DNA from 4 places in the Photorhabdus heterorhabditis genome. Region 4 is predicted to be linked to each of the others. Evidence: predicted binding sites of a transcription regulator. Region 4 holds the regulator's gene; each other region holds the start of a gene.

Region 1 (4,163 bases), on a different contig from region 4:
TTTCTCTTCCTGAGAAACTAATTTTTGCCGGTTTTCTTTTGCCTGTAAATATCCAACTAAACTAAGTTGATAACGGCGGATATTCTCGACATAGCGATAAGCTTCATGTCCACGGGCATAACCATAGGTGGTGTTCGTATAATATTTTTTTTGACTTAATAGAGGTATTCGGGCTTTCACATCAAGCCAGCGATCAGGGTTGCCTTTTTGTGCTGCTGTCAATTTCCGGGCATCCAACATATGACCGTAGCCCATATTGTAAGCAGCCAGTGCAAACCATATCCGTTCATCTTTAGGGATATTTTCAGGTAGTCGTTTCATCAGATTTTGCAGATAGATTGCACCTCCCTTAATGCTTTCTTCTGGATCAAGGCGGTCAACGACACCAAGCCCTTTAGCGGTTGGATGGGTTAACATCATCAGGCCACGGACCCCTGTTGGAGATGTTGCCTGCGGGTCCCAATGTGATTCCTGCCAGGCAATTGCTGCCAGCAGTTGCCAGCTGATATCACCAGAATATTTTTCAAATAATGGTTGATAAATCGGGAGAATATTATCAATGGCACTAAGAAAAAAGAGGGTATCGAAGTAATCAAACGAACTGACATGAGCAAAATATTTCTCTTCTAGCCGTGGCATCACATCTTCTTCCGTCATTTGACTGAAAAAATCCAACATAGCAGCATAAAGGCTGTAATCATCAGTACGCTTTAAATACCACGTTAAAGGATTGTCTTCACTGATATCAAAAGCGACGGCCAGATTAGGGTGAGTACGCTGTTGCAACGCGACATTGATAGAGTCGCCCAAGGTGTAATCTAGTTTGCCCTCTGATACCCGCTCCAGTAATTCCCGGGTGTTGTATTGTTGCGTTTCATCCCATTCAAGTTCCGGGTAAGACTCTTCTTTCATCTTTTTCAGTGTGCTGACGTGAGAAGAACCGGCAGTGACGAGGAGTTTGCCTTTTAAGTCCTTAAAAGAACGAGGGCGCGGAGTACCTTTGCGATAAATCAACTGTTGGGAAACAGAATAATAAGCTGGACCAGTGTGAGTTTGTGCCAACCTCTCCTTGTTATAGGTCAGACCTGCGGCTAGAAAATCAGCATCACCATTTTCTAGATCGTTAAATAATTGGTTGATATTTTTTCTGAATTTGATTTCCAGTTTAACGCCAAGGTAATCAGCGAAGCGTTTTACCAGCTCATAATCGAATCCATTGGGTTCTTTCTTACCTGTGAGATAAATCAGAGGTGAGCTGATGGTGCTGATCCGCAGTTCCCCCCTAGTAATGATCCTGTTAATCTGCTCCTGCTGTTTATTCGGCCAACTGATGTTTAGGCTGATTATGGCAGCAGAAAAAAGAGCGATAACAATGATAACGAAATAATTTATTTTTATATTATTCAAATGGTTATCTCTGTGTGACGCGATGTGGTGCTATGTGGAAACGCGCTATATTATCATGGTTAAATTTCCAGTGATTGAGCATTTTGCGGAACAAAAACTTACTGCGCAACTTAATTAATACTCTTCGCATAACCTGACAACCAAATACTTAGCCTTAATAATCGTCACGCAAACGGTTTCGTCACTGGTTGCAATCCTTTATAATGTGTTTATTTCCCCGAAGGCATCAGTCAGGTTTTGCTTCTTAAGATGAGAGAATTTATTACTATGGAAATTCTGCGTGGTTCCCCCGCTTTATCAGTATTTCGTATCACCAAGCTCCTTTCTGTGTGTCAGGAACAGCAACTTCCGGTCAATGATATTTATGCGGAATACGTTCATTTTGCAGAGATTAATGCACCTTTGAGTGAGGCTGATTCAGCAAAGTTACAACAATTACTAAAATACGGGCCGTCATTGGCTGAGCATGAACCCAAAGGGACATTGCTGCTAGTGACTCCCCGTCCGGGGACGATTTCCCCATGGTCTTCCAAAGCAACCGATATTGCTCATAATTGTGGTCTATCTCAGGTTGTGCGTCTGGAGCGTGGTCTGGCTTATTACATCCAGTGTGATGAAATGAGTGGTTCACAGTGGCAAATATTGTCGTCATTGCTGCATGATCAGATGATGGAGACGGTTTTTACTCAATTGGAACAGGCGGAAAAATTATTTTCTCATCAGCAACCCGCTCCATTAAAGCGCATTGCTATTCTGCAAGAAGGGCGCGGTGCTCTAGAGAAAGCGAATACTGAACTTGGATTGGCATTGGCACCGGATGAAATTGATTATCTGATGGACGCTTTCGAGAAATTGGGGCGCAATCCAACAGATGTTGAACTTTACATGTTTGCTCAAGCTAACTCAGAACATTGCCGCCATAAAATCTTTAATGCTGATTGGATTATTGATGGTCAGGAACAGCCAAAATCATTGTTTAAAATGATTAAAAATACCTATGAGCAAACACCTGATTACGTGCTGTCCGCTTATAAAGATAATGCGGCTGTGATGGAAGGGTCTTCTGTTGGCCGTTTCTTTGCTGGAGTGGAAGGCGGTTCATATGATTATCATCAGGAACAAGCTCATATCCTGATGAAGGTTGAAACTCATAATCATCCGACGGCAATCTCGCCTTGGCCGGGTGCCGCGACCGGTTCTGGTGGTGAAATCCGTGATGAAGGTGCGACGGGACGGGGTGCCAAGCCAAAAGCCGGGTTGGTAGGATTCTCTGTATCCAATCTGCGGATACCGGGTTTTGAACAGCCATGGGAAGCGGATTTTGGCAAACCGGAACGTATCGTCAGTGCTCTGGATATCATGACGGAAGGTCCTTTGGGTGGCGCTGCATTTAATAACGAATTTGGCCGTCCAGCGCTGCTTGGTTATTTTCGTACCTATGAAGAAAAAGTAAACAGTCATAACGGCAGTGAGCTGCGTGGTTATCACAAACCAATTATGTTGGCGGGCGGGATTGGTAATATCCGTGATGAACATGTCAAGAAGGGTGAAATTTCTGTTGGCGCGAAACTGATTGTGCTTGGTGGTCCGTCCATGAACATCGGTTTGGGTGGTGGCGCTGCCTCTTCTATGGCGTCTGGTCAATCTGATGCTGATCTGGATTTTGCTTCTGTGCAACGTGATAACCCGGAAATGGAACGCCGTTGTCAGGAAGTTATCGATCGTTGTTGGCAATTGGGAGAAAACAACCCGATTTTGTTCATTCATGATGTTGGTGCTGGCGGGCTTTCCAACGCTATGCCTGAGTTGGTGAGTGATGGTGGTCGCGGTGGTCGGTTTGAACTACGTAAGATTCTTAATGATGAACCAGGAATGAGTCCGCTGGAGGTCTGGTGTAATGAATCTCAGGAGCGTTATGTACTGGCTGTTGCGCCAGAACAACTTCCTTTGTTTGAAGAAATTTGTCGGCGTGAGCGGGCACCTTATGCTGTTATCGGTGAGGCAACAGCAGAACGTCATTTGCGGCTTAATGATGAGCATTTTGATAATCAGCCAATCGATATGCCGCTGGATGTGTTGCTGGGTAAAACGCCAAAGATGTTGCGTAATGTCAGCACATTAAAAGCTAGAGGAGAAAACCTTGAGCGTCGGAATATTGACTTGGCAGAAGCGGTTAAGCGCATTATGCATTTGCCTGCTGTGGCAGAAAAAACATTCTTGATAACTATAGGTGATCGTACGGTCACGGGAATGGTTTCTCGTGATCAGATGGTAGGCCCGTGGCAGATCCCGGTAGCTGACTGCGCTGTGACTACCGCCAGTCTTGATAGTTACTATGGCGAAGCCATGTCTATGGGTGAACGTGCTCCAGTTGCTTTGTTGGATTTTGCCGCCTCTGCTCGTCTGGCTGTCGGTGAAGCTCTGACCAACATTGCTTCTGCTTATGTCCAAGATTTGAAGCGTATTAAACTTTCAGCTAATTGGATGTCTGCTGCCGGTCATCCTGGTGAGGATGCCGGTTTGTATGCGGCGGTCAAAGCGGTGGGGGAGGAATTGTGTCCGGCATTGGGGCTAACTATTCCGGTGGGTAAAGATTCTATGTCGATGAAAACCAGCTGGAATGATAAAGGTGAAGAGCGTGAAATGACGTCACCTTTGTCGTTGGTTATTACTGCTTTTGCCAGAGTGGAAGACGTACGCCGTACAATAACGCCTGAGCTTTCCATTGATGAAGATAATGCGTTGTTGTTAATCGA
Region 2 (4,163 bases), on a different contig from region 4:
AGGGATAACGTGATCTCCGGGTTTAACGCTGGTGACGCCTTCGCCAACCTCAACGACTACGCCTGCACCTTCATGCCCGAGTACGGTAGGAAAAACGCCTTCCGGATCATCCCCTGACAGGGTGAAGGCATCCGTGTGGCACACACCGGTATGACTGATTTTGACCAGTACTTCACCGGCTTGGGGTGGGGCAACATCGATTTCAACGATTTCAAGGGGTTGACTTGGTCCAAATGCAACAGCGGCTCGTGATTTCATAATCTTTCCTTTTGAATAAACAATGTCATGTGTTCGCGAATACAGATTAATAAAGTCAGTCGGTTTGTCAGCGAAGGTATGTTCGGTGCGGATAAACTGCATCTTCGATCGAGGCTTTTTGTGCGTCAATCTGGCCTTTTATCCTCCTGATCTGAGTGAGAACACGTTTTTTCTCTTTCTGGCGAATGGGTATAAAACAAGTATCTCCTGAATAGTCGGGGATGTATATATACTCGTTATCTTTCAAGTTGCCTCTTTGTTGGCTGCACTCACTCACCCCGGTCACAGAGTTATCTATGTTCCCGGGGATTCGCTCCTTTGCCGTCGCGATCCATCTTGAAATCTATTGGGTCTAGCGTGTGGTGAAATATGGATTTAGATCGCACTATTGAGTCTATTTGTTTTTTAATTCTGTATCCTGTTCTGATAAATATTTACCTATTTTTTCAGTGAACCTTAGTTTAAATTAATAGGAATAAACGAGATGAGTTATTCACATTATATGATTGAGAATTCATTGATCTTATTATTAAGGCAAAATCCTTGATTGATTTTAGTATTAATTTTGGCAGGAATTTAGCTTTGGTTGAAAAATGATGATAAAAATTGGGTGATTATCATGTTTAATTTAGATATTTAAATTAGTAAATTATTTATATAAAAATTGCTATAAATTAAAGGTTTATTTCTTGGGTTTTATAATTAAATTTGTTGAAATGAATTTTTCCACGGATGTCTATGAAATAGATAAGCTTTATTTTAGACAAGGAGAATGGGGGGGTTATAAGGCTCTGCATATGCAGAGCCTATATGTATTACTGCGTAACATCGATCAAACCGAGATCATTATTTAATGTTGTGCCACTAATCATATAGTTGGCAATCGCTTGGCTTCCTTTTTTGTATGAAAAAACTTGATGAGCTTCATTATCACGACCCCATACTACAAATACATGCATATAAACCGTCGCGCCATCAGGAACGCCAAGATCGCCTGGGTCAATGGTTTTTGTTACTCCAAGAGTAATGTCATCACTTTGTTTACTTAAATACTTTTCGCCATCAGAATCAATATAACTAAACAGAATTCTGGCAACAAATCCGCCTGAATTTTTTAGGCTCATTTGTCCAATTTGTTGAAATTCCATCATAATTTCCTCTTAAGAAAAACATTAATAACATTAAGATATTCGATTGCACAAATCGTCCAAGATTTATAAAAAGTAAATAACATCTTAAAACAACTGGGGCAAATAAATATTACGTTTATTTTAGGGGGGATAAAATTATGCTGATAAACATCAAGAATATATGATTTATTTGTTTTTATTTTTGCAGATATTTAATATAGTTCATACTTTTTCTTTGAAATATAATTCAGTGTGATGTTTGTTTTTTATTATATAGTAACGTTTTTATATTATTTTTATAATGCTCTTATATTGTTTTTATTAGCAATAATTTCAATGTATAATATTTTTGTTGAGAGTTTGGAATTAAATTTTTATTTTTGAAGGATTTATCCAAATAGCATTTAATATATAACTCTTTGAGTTAAGTTAATGGGAGTCTATTAGACTTCATTTATTGAGTCAGTATTAGTTGTTTGTCATTCTGGAGTATCAATCTAAAATTTTATTTTATAAAACTATAATATCATTAAATGAATTAAGAAAACGTACAATTTTTTAGGTGTTATATTGGAATATGAATAATTGAATCTTTGTAAGTAATAATATATACCCAATAGATTTCAAGTTGCAGGGCGGCGGCAAGGGTGCGAATCCCCGGGAGCATAGAGTTATCTATGCTCCCGGGGATTGGGAGTTTGTTTGGCCCATTGCTTGCAGGTGTAGCGAGTTCAGTGGTGCCATCAGGTTTACCTATTTTACTTGTCATCATTGCGGCATTATTTCTGGTTTCGACAATGGATCGGTTTAATCCACAGAGTGATAATGGCTGAAGATTGTTACAGCGATAGAAGCTGGTTGTGAGCAGCAGCCAGCCCCGAGTAAATCTTATTTCTTTTCGAAGAGTGAATAAATTGAACTCTAAATAATCTCGTTAGCTATTGATTTCGACACTATGATCACTGGATAATCTTTCGCCTTAAATTCTCTCACTGTTTTCTATTCTAAAAGCCAAACGATTGCTTTTATGATTTATTGAACCGATTGGTGCAATATTCATTAGTTGTTATTCAGTGAGGTAATCGTTTTCGTTTGATTAGGAAGTGGAAGAAGTACCATGAACATAATGCAGGGGAATAATATGTCTGGCACTCTGGCACCAGTTAAATGCAGACTGGATAAGTATTTCAAATTGACTGAACGTGGAACAACGGTACGCCGTGAAATGCTGGCAGGACTTACAACTTTCTTGGCGATGGTTTATTCAGTCATCGTTGTACCGGGGATGTTAGGACAGGCAGGGTTTCCCCATACGGCTGTCTTTATTGCGACTTGTTTGGTTGCCGGTTTTGGTTCTTTGTTAATGGGCCTTTGGGCTAACTTGCCGATGGCAATTGGTTGTGCAATTTCATTGACTGCATTTACCGCTTTTAGTTTGGTTTTAGGACAGCAAATCAGTATTCCGGTTGCACTTGGTGCAGTATTCCTGATGGGGTGCTTGTTTACGGTGATTTCTGTTACTGGTATTCGTTCCTGGATTTTACGCAATATACCTATGGGTATTGCACATGGTGCAGGGATTGGTATTGGACTGTTTTTGTTACTGATTGCGTCAAACGGTGTTGGTCTGGTCATTAAGAACCCGTTGGAAGGTTTGCCTGTTGCTCTGGGGGCGTTCACCTCTTTTCCTGTGGTGATGACTTTGCTTGGGCTGGCTGTTATTTTCGGCTTGGAAAAGTTGAAAGTTCCTGGCGGTGTGCTGTTGGTGATTGTTGTGATTTCTGTTATTGGGTTGATTTTTGATCCAACGGTGAGATATCAAGGGTTCTTTAAAGTACCGAGTCTGGGTGATGATGGATTGTCCCTGATTTTTAGTATGGATATTATGGGGGCTTTACAGCCGATTGTATTACCTAGTGTGTTAGCGTTGGTAATGACCGCCGTATTTGATGCGACCGGTACAATCCGTGCGGTAGCAGGGCAAGGGAATCTGTTGGATAAAGGTGGACAGATTATTAACGGTAGTAAAGCGCTGACTGCCGATTCTGTCAGTAGTATTTTTGCCGGTGCTATCGGTGCTTCTCCGGCTGCGGTATATATTGAATCAGCCGCGGGTACCGCAGCAGGTGGTAAAACAGGTTTAACCGCAACAGTTGTCGGTATCCTGTTCCTGTTGATTTTGTTCTTTTCTCCACTTTCATATCTTGTACCGGCATACGCGACTGCACCGGCGCTGATGTATGTTGGTCTGCTGATGTTGAGTAATATCAGGAAACTGGATTTCAATGATTTTGTTGGGGCAATGTCCGGTATGCTCTGTGCAGTCTTTATTGTTCTGACCTGCAATATTGTTACTGGTATTATGCTGGGCTTCAGCTCTTTGGTTGTTGGTCGTATCTGTTCCGGTGAATGGCGTAAATTGAATATGGGGACAGTGGTGATTACGATCGCTTTGGTAGCATTTTATGCTGGTGATTGGGCTATTTGATTGATTAAAAAGTGCGTAAGGGGCGTCTGTGCCTGCGCACTTTACCATTTCTTGCGATTACTTTTAAATTTTCAATTATTTCACCGCTATTTATCTGATTAGTTTACAATATTCCTGCAATTCTTTTGGATACGGCTCGGCATGTATCCACCTTTTTCGATTGATTCAGTTATTTTAGTATTAAGATTCTATTCTCACTGTTTTTGTTTTGACGGAAAGAAAAAGTCTCAATCTATATACCAATGGTTCTCAGGTAAATTGTAAGGGCAACATGGAAATATTCTTTA
Region 3 (4,163 bases), on a different contig from region 4:
AGGGTAAGGAGTTGCCTGAACAGGCATTTTGCCGTGTATTTGCAGATATCGAATCCCGCCGTGGGGAGATTTCACTGACTTATTTTGAATATGGCACATTAGCAGCCTTGCAATTGTTTAAAGAAGCTTGTCTGGATGTTGTCATTTTAGAGGTGGGTTTAGGTGGCCGCTTAGATGCGACAAATATTGTGGATGCTGATATTGCAGCTATTACCAGCATTGCTCTCGATCATACTGATTGGTTAGGAGCAGACCGTGAGCATATTGGCTATGAGAAAGCGGGTATTTTCCGTAAAGATCATTTTGCCGTGGTTGGTGAACCGGATATGCCATCTTCTATTGCGGAAGTCGCTGGTGAATTAGGCGCTAAGCTATTCTGTTGTGGTACTGACTGGCGATTTTCCAAACAGGAGAAAAGTTGGTGCTGGCAATCTGATGATATGCTACTGAGTAATCTGCCTTTACCGAATGTGCCTTTGATGAATGCAGCAACTGCGCTGGGAGTGATTTGTTGTCTATTGCGACAGGATGATAAAGTCAGTCAGGCTATTAATGAGCGGGCAATTCATCAAGGGCTGCAAAATGCACAGTTGCCAGGGCGTTTCCAAATAGTTCGCGAACATCCATTGTTAATTTTGGATGTGGCACATAACCCACATGCTGCGGCTTATTTGGTACAGAAACTGGCTCTTTTGCCCCGTCAACCAGATAGTAAAATTCTTGGTGTAGTGGGTATGCTTGGTGATAAAGATATCGCCGGCACACTGGCTTGCCTATCACAGCAAATTGATGAGTGGTATTGCGCTCCTTTGACTGAATTGCGTGGTGCGGATGCACAGACACTGGCTCTGCATCTTAAACAACCGCAGGTATTCACTGATGTGGAAAGTGCTTGGTATCAGGCAATGGCAGATGCTGATGAACAGGATATCGTTGTAGTTTGTGGTTCATTCCACACGGTCGCGCATGTCATGGAGGCTCTGGATAGGGAGAAGGGAAGTGGCAAGTAAATTTCAGAATCGTTTGGTCGGTACAATTGTATTGGTAGCACTAGGGGTCATAGTGCTACCTGTGTTGTTGGACGGTAATAAGAAATACAACGAAGATAAGTTTGCATCAATTCCCTTGGTTCCTAAGCCTGGGGATGAGCAGGAGATTGAATCTATTTCTCCCCTTAATTCAACAATATTATCAGTCCCTCTGGAGGATGAGACAGAGGTATTGCTGCCAGAAACGTTAGAACAACCGGAAATACCGCTGGTAACGGTTCCGCCACAGCCAGCGCCGATAACCCCTCCGGCTGTTCAGCCAGAAGTGAAACCTAAACTACAGAGTAAGCCTGAGCAAAAAACAGATCCTAAACCGCTAGTGTCACCGGAGCCTAAAGCCAAATTAGAGGTTAAACCAGAGTCAAAAATTGAAACGAAGCCAGTTGAAAAAGCACCGCAGGGACAAGCTTATATCGTACAACTTGGTGCTTTGAAAAATGCAGGAAAGGTAGATGAAATAGTCGCTAGACTGCGTCTGTCTGGCTATCAAGTCTATACTGTTCCTTCGTCTCCAGTTCAGGGGCAGTTGACCAGAATATATGTTGGTCCAAATGTTTCCAGGCAACAACTCGAATCGGCGTTATCAGACTTGAAAAGTCTGACCGGGTTACAAGGGCAGGTAAGAGGTTATAAGCCGTAATAAGGCTGTCATTGCTTATGTGATGAGTGGGTAACCATCATGAAATCAAGCAGTAAATATTAGGTGACTGCGGCGATGATGATTTCTCCATATCGCCGCTAATTATTTTCAGTGGAACAGGAAATCTGCTACGCAAACGTTTTCGTTTTCTGTTAGAATGCGCCCGAAACGGATGCCGGGGTGCCTATTTGGGATTTAAAACATGGTCTGGATTGATTACGTTATTATTGCCATTATTGGCTTCTCGGCATTGGTTAGCCTGATTCGTGGGTTTATTCGAGAAGCTTTGTCACTGGTCACTTGGGGATGTGCTTTCTTTGTAGCAAGTCACTTCTACATTTACTTAGCGGCTTATTTTACCCGTTTTGAAGATGAGTTGGTGCGTAACGGAATTGCTATTGCGGTTTTGTTTGTTGCTACTTTGATTGTCGGTTCTGTGGTGAACTATGTGATAGGTTCTCTTGTGCAACGGACTGGATTGTCAGGTACTGATCGGGTGCTGGGGATCTGCTTTGGGGCGTTGCGTGGTGTGCTGATTGTCGCGGCTATTCTATTTTTTCTGGATACATTCACACCATTTGCTCAAAGTGAGGATTGGAAACAATCACAATTGATCCCACAGTTCAGTCATATTATCAGGTGGTTCTTTGACTACCTGCAAAATGCGTCAAGTTTCCTGCCGGAGAAATATACCTCTCCGCTTGGCTGATGAGGAAAAACTACATGTGCGGTATTGTTGGTATCGTTGGTTTTACACCGGTTAACCAGTCGATTTATGATGCGCTGACGGTGCTTCAGCACCGTGGGCAAGATGCTGCTGGCATTGCAACTATTGATGGTAACAATGGGTTCCGTTTACGCAAAGCTAATGGTTTAGTGAGAGATGTGTTTGAAGCTCGGCATATGCTGCGTTTACAGGGAACAATTGGGATTGGTCATGTACGCTATCCGACAGCTGGCAGCTCTAGTGCATCGGAAGCTCAGCCATTTTATGTCAATTCTCCATTTGGTATCACATTGACACACAATGGTAATTTGACTAATGCTCATGAGTTAAAGAAAAAACTGTTTGAAAATGCCCGTCGCCATGTGAATACCACGTCAGACTCTGAAATTTTGCTCAATGTTTTTGCTAATGAATTGGGGCATTTTCAGCATTACCCATTGGAGCCTGATAATATTTTCGCTGCGGTAGCGGCATTGCATAAGCAAGTGAGTGGCGCTTATGCCTGTATTGCGATGATTATTGGACATGGATTGGTTGCTTTCCGCGATCCGCATGGTATTCGTCCATTGGTTTTAGGCAAGCGTACTTTGGATGATGGCCGCAATGAATATATGATTGCTTCTGAAAGTGTTGCATTGGATACGCTAGGTTTTGAATTCTTGCGGGATGTTGCATCAGGTGAAGCGGTTTATATTACAGAGAAAGGTCAGTTATTTACCCGTCAATGTGCTGAAAACCCTTCTTTAACTCCATGTTTGTTTGAATTTGTCTATTTAGCTCGGCCAGACTCTTTTATTGATAAGATTTCGGTTTATAATGCCCGTGTGCGCATGGGACAGAAGCTGGGGGCAAAAATTGCCCGTGAATGGGAAGATTTGCATATTGATGTGGTTGTCCCAATTCCTGAAACTTCTTGTGATATCGCTCTGGAAATTGCCCGTATACTGGGTAAACCCTATCGCCAGGGATTTGTGAAAAACCGTTATGTTGGTCGTACATTTATCATGCCTGGGCAACAGGAGCGTCGGAAGTCAGTCCGTCGTAAACTGAATGCCAATCGTGCAGAATTCCGTGATAAAAATGTCTTATTGGTGGATGATTCTATCGTTCGTGGTACAACGTCGGAACAGATTGTTGAAATGGCTCGTGAAGCAGGAGCGAAGAAGGTTTATCTTGCTTCGGCAGCGCCGGAAGTGCGTTTTCCAAATGTTTATGGCATTGATATGCCGAGTGCAAATGAACTGATCGCTCATGGGCGTGAGGTTGATGAAATTCGTCAGTTTATTGGTGCTGATGCGTTGATATTCCAGGATTTAACTGATTTGGTTGCGGCTGTTCGTGAAGAAAATCCGGATATTGAAGAGTTTGAATGTTCAGTTTTCAATGGTATTTATGTCACCAAAGATATTGACCAGACTTACCTTTATTATCTGGAAAATCTGCGTAAAGACGATGAAAAGGAACTGAATAATCAGAATGAAATTGAAAACCTGGATATCTATAATGAAGGTTGATTACCTTTGGATTTAAATAGCAGCCCGGTGTCAGCATGAGGAAAAAATGAAAAGATTGATAGTGGGGCTTACGGGAGCAAGTGGAGCTATTTATGGCGTCAGGCTACTGCAAGTTTTACAACCAGTTGAAAATGTAGAAACACATCTGGTCATTAGTCAGTCCGCTCGTCAAACGCTGGCGCTTGAAACAAATTATGGTTTACGGGATGTTCAGGCGCTGGCTGATGTTGTGT
Region 4 (4,163 bases):
ATACTAACCGTACTGCCGAGTTATTCTGTGAAATAGTTAACCGCTGGAAACGACTTGGTGGCTGGCCATTAACCACAGAAATAGAGGAAAATGCCTAATCAAGTAGTGCCAATGAGCCGAACTTATTGACATTATGATTATGTGCAGCAGGAATATCATTGATGCTCTTACCACTATAACCTAATTATAAACCAACAGAATTACAATTAACTATATGATTAATATAATTAAATGTAATTTATAACGATAATTATCTCCCCATACATCAAAATATGGGGAGATAGCAGTCCGTGGGTAATTGAATAATTACTCTGCGGCGTTCTCGCCCTGAGAACGGTATTTATCAGCAGCTTCTTTAATTAATGTTTGTAACTCACCACGCTGAAACATTTCAATTATAATATCGCATCCACCAACCAACTCACCCTCAACCCAAAGCTGAGGAAAAGTTGGCCAGTTAGCATATTTTGGCAATTCTGCGCGAATCTCTGGATTTTGCAAAATATCTACGTAAGCAAAACGTTCACCACATGCAGATAAAGCCTGAACAGCCTGTGCAGAAAAGCCACAATTTGGTAATTTAGGAGAACCTTTCATATACAGCAGAATTGGATTCTCGTTAATTTGGCGCTCAATCTTCTCAATAGTCGTCATTTTTATTTCCTTTAAATCAACAGTATGCTGAAGTCAACATCGTCACAATATTGGCGGAGAATACCATTTTCTTTCACCAATATGCATCCTGATATTTTCTTATCCAAGAGCAAATGGCATCTTTTTCACTGTTATTTATCGTAGAAGTTATTAAGATAATTAAACAAAAATAGCCATACAATAATTAGCTTATATTTGCTCTTCACCATGCTTTATCCTACTTAATGCATGATTTAAAGAGCTATACCCTATGGACTTCAAGTTTGCTGGGAACTCTCTGGAAGAGATTATCAGAACTTCTGAAGGTGGCATTTTCAACAATGCTGCTCAAGTTTAGAATCATACTTTTTACTGGCACTGCTTGTCTCCAAATGGCGGTGGAGAACCAACAGGTAAAATCGCTGAAGTTATTAATAAATCATTCGGTTCTTTTACAGAATTCAAACAGCAGTTTACCGACGCAGCGGTGAAAAATTTTGGTTCCGGTTGGACTTGGCTGGTTAAGAAAACTGATAGCAGTCTGGCTATTGTGAATACGTCTAATGCAGCACCGCCCTTGACTTCTTCTGATAAACCAATATTGACTGTTGATGTTTGGGAACACGCATATTACATCGATTATCGTAATGCACGCCCTAAATATCTGGAAAGTTTCTGGGCATTGGTTAACTGGAAATTCGTTGAAGAAAACCTGGCTTAATAGCTATTTATTCAACTAATTACCACTCGCTCTAGCATTAAGGGCAGATGATCCATTCAAGCCATCTGCCCTATTTCCTGTTAACATAAAGCTCGATTTCTCTATACCCGTCATCTTTCAAGCTGCTGCTTTGTTGGCTGCGTTCACTTACCCCAGTCACATCGTTATCTATGCTCCTGGGGATGCGTTCTCTTGCCGCCGCACTGCAACTTGAAATCTATTGGGTATATACCACTTAATCAATTCAAAATATCAGGCAAAAATTAAGCAAAGAGCAGCAAAAATGACAATCATCACCAACGTGCTCACCGCAGTCAATAAACCAAGCTTTAAATCAGTATCCATAGCGTCTCCTCAAAATAAAAGTTTATAGCCCCCAAACCCTTTCATTGGTATGGCTAATTATCCTTACAGAAAGGAAAAAGCATAAAATAGCGATTACCGGCTATTTTATAACATTGATTATTGCTTTCACTTTTGAGCCAGATCAGACAAAATTCGAAGTTTATCGATAAAGAATTGCCACGCTCCCTATGTATCAAAGATACTGGCAAACAATTAACAAAGATTTATAAATTTAGACCAAAAGGTCAGGAGTCTTTTATCTCATGGCAACGATCAAAGATGTGGCTAAACACTCTGGCGTTTCAACCACTACCGTATCCCATGTTATTAATAAAACCCGTTTTGTCGCCGAAGATACTAAGGCTGCGGTTTGGGCTGCTATTAAAGAGCTGAATTATTCACCCAGCGCAGTTGCTCGCAGTCTGAAGGTTAACCACACCAAATCGATCGGTTTACTGGCAACGTCCAATGAAGCCCCCTATTTTGCTGAAATCATTGAAGCCGTTGAAAATAGTTGTTACAGCAAAGGCTATACGTTGATTTTATGTAACTCACACAACAATATTGATAAACAGAAAGCCTATTTAGCCATGCTGGCACAAAAGCGTGTGGATGGCTTACTGATTATGTGTTCAGAATATCCGGAACAGCTGTTAGGAATGCTGGAAGATTATCGCAATATCCCGATGGTCGTCATGGATTGGGGGCAAGCCAGAGGTGACTTCACTGATACTATTATTGACAACGCATTTCACGGCGGTTATCTCGTTGGTCGTTATCTTATTGAACGAGGCCATCGAGATATTGGTGCGATCCCTGGCCCCTTGGCACGAAATACTGGTGGTGGCCGCCATCAAGGATTCTTGAAAGCATTAAAAGAAGCCTGCATCCCAATCAGAGAAGAATGGATTGTTCAGGGAGATTTTGAGCCTGAATCGGGTTATAAAGCCATGCATCAAATTCTCAATCAAAAACAGCGTCCAACTGCGGTTTTCTGCGGTGGGGATGTTATGGCCATGGGCGCTATTTGTGCTGCGGATGAATTAGGATTACGAGTCCCACAGGATATTTCGGTGATCGGTTATGATAATGTACGCAATGCCCGTTATTTCTCGCCAGCATTAACAACCATTCATCAACCCAAAGAACGTTTGGGGCAAATGGCCTTTTCCATGTTACTGGACAGAATAGTCAATAAACGTGAAGATGCACAAATCATTGAAGTACATCCACGTTTGGTTGAACGCCGCTCCGTCGCGGATGGCCCATTTATCGACTATCGTCGTTAATTTGCCTTACTCCTCCTGAAGCCATTCAGCATTAAGCGTTTCACTATCGCCAAGATAGCCGAGAAGCCAACTTAATGCCGGAGAATGGCTATTTTGCGCCCATGTCAGACAGCACGGACTATCTGGCAAAGGCTGTACCAATTCCAATGCTTCCAGCTTTTTCTGCCGAATGAGCGGCATTGCCCTGTGCTTTGGCACCATTCCCACACATAACCCTTCATGCAAACAATCCAAGCCAGACTCCCAATCAGGGACGACTAATCTGCGCTGATTGTCCAAAGTCCAAGTGTCACGCTTCGGTAAATTTCGGGAGGTATCTTCAAGACACAAACTTGGATAAGGTCGCATCTGATTATCAGACAGCGGACCGGGCAATTGAGCCAAAGCATGACCCGCGCTTACTACACATAGCCAAGGCATAAATCCCATATCTTTAAAACTGAACCTTGCCCCTACTGGCGCAACCCGGGTTGCGCCGATTGCAACATCAACCCGACCATCCACCAATGCATCCCATACACCATTAAACACTTCCTGATGGATAAAAAGTTCCACATCAGGAAAATGATGATAAAAATCAAGAATAAGCTGCCGACTACGTTCTGGTTTAACCACCCGGTCAATAGCAATACTGAATTGCCCTCTCCAACCATTTGCAACCTGTTGGCATTGATGACGAGTGTCAATCATCTTTTTGATAACAGCACGGGCCTCTTTGATGAAAATACTACCAGCCTCGGTTAATTCTACATCCCGATGGCGGCGCTCAAATAGCGGAACTGCAAGCCATTCTTCTAGTTGCCTTATTGTATAACTGACAGCAGAAGGAACACGATGAAGTTCCGATGCCGCAGCACTAAAACTCCCCGTTCTGGCAACAGCATCCACAACTTCAAGTGAATATTCTGACCACATAATTTTACCTTTCAATTTTTTTCACAGCATTATGCAAATATTACCGTTTCACAAGTAAAAATCACGGCATATAGAATACGTACAAATATTCTTATCTACTTACCACAGCAAGCTATTTCAATCATGACATCCAAAGAGAGTAATCAAATGAAAAACTCAAGTCAGTTCATGTTCTACCTTGCAGGCTTGAGTATGCTAGGTTATCTGGCTATTGATATGTATCTGCCCGCTTTCGGCTCTATGCAACAAGAATTAGGTAC

What was found. Region 4 encodes PurR, which represses purine synthesis genes. Its sites were predicted from a motif close to CANGCAAACGTTTGCNTG; they were not measured.
Region 1: the regulator PurR is predicted to act here: its motif matches at 1,573-1,590, upstream of purL (phosphoribosylformylglycinamidine synthase).
Region 2: the regulator PurR is predicted to act here: its motif matches at 2,464-2,481, upstream of AM629_RS12220 (NCS2 family permease).
Region 3: the regulator PurR is predicted to act here: its motif matches at 1,819-1,836, upstream of cvpA (colicin V production protein).

The regions. Positions count from the first base shown of each region.
Region 1 is NZ_LJCS01000030.1:9,043-13,205, reverse strand. Features, by position in the region: gene mltF (membrane-bound lytic murein transglycosylase MltF) at 1-1,407, opposite strand, end outside; gene purL (phosphoribosylformylglycinamidine synthase) at 1,675-4,163, shown strand, end outside.
Region 2 is NZ_LJCS01000032.1:19,896-24,058, forward strand. Features, by position in the region: gene AM629_RS12205 (S-(hydroxymethyl)glutathione dehydrogenase/class III alcohol dehydrogenase) at 1-258, opposite strand, end outside; gene AM629_RS12215 (hypothetical protein) at 1,074-1,406, opposite strand; gene AM629_RS22250 (hypothetical protein) at 2,066-2,221, shown strand; gene AM629_RS12220 (NCS2 family permease) at 2,530-3,876, shown strand; gene AM629_RS12225 (Na+/H+ antiporter) at 4,148-4,163, shown strand, end outside.
Region 3 is NZ_LJCS01000050.1:13,536-17,698, reverse strand. Features, by position in the region: gene folC (bifunctional tetrahydrofolate synthase/dihydrofolate synthase) at 1-1,010, shown strand, start outside; gene dedD (cell division protein DedD) at 1,000-1,689, shown strand; gene cvpA (colicin V production protein) at 1,892-2,398, shown strand; gene purF (amidophosphoribosyltransferase) at 2,413-3,930, shown strand; gene AM629_RS15545 (UbiX family flavin prenyltransferase) at 3,977-4,163, shown strand, end outside.
Region 4 is NZ_LJCS01000039.1:30,494-34,656, forward strand. Features, by position in the region: gene rnt (ribonuclease T) at 1-98, shown strand, start outside; gene AM629_RS13815 (Grx4 family monothiol glutaredoxin) at 307-654, opposite strand; partial or broken gene AM629_RS13820 (Fe-Mn family superoxide dismutase) at 917-1,354, shown strand; gene cydH (cytochrome bd-I oxidase subunit CydH) at 1,607-1,699, opposite strand; gene purR (HTH-type transcriptional repressor PurR) at 1,963-2,988, shown strand; gene punR (DNA-binding transcriptional activator PunR) at 2,995-3,903, opposite strand; gene punC (purine nucleoside transporter PunC) at 4,051-4,163, shown strand, end outside.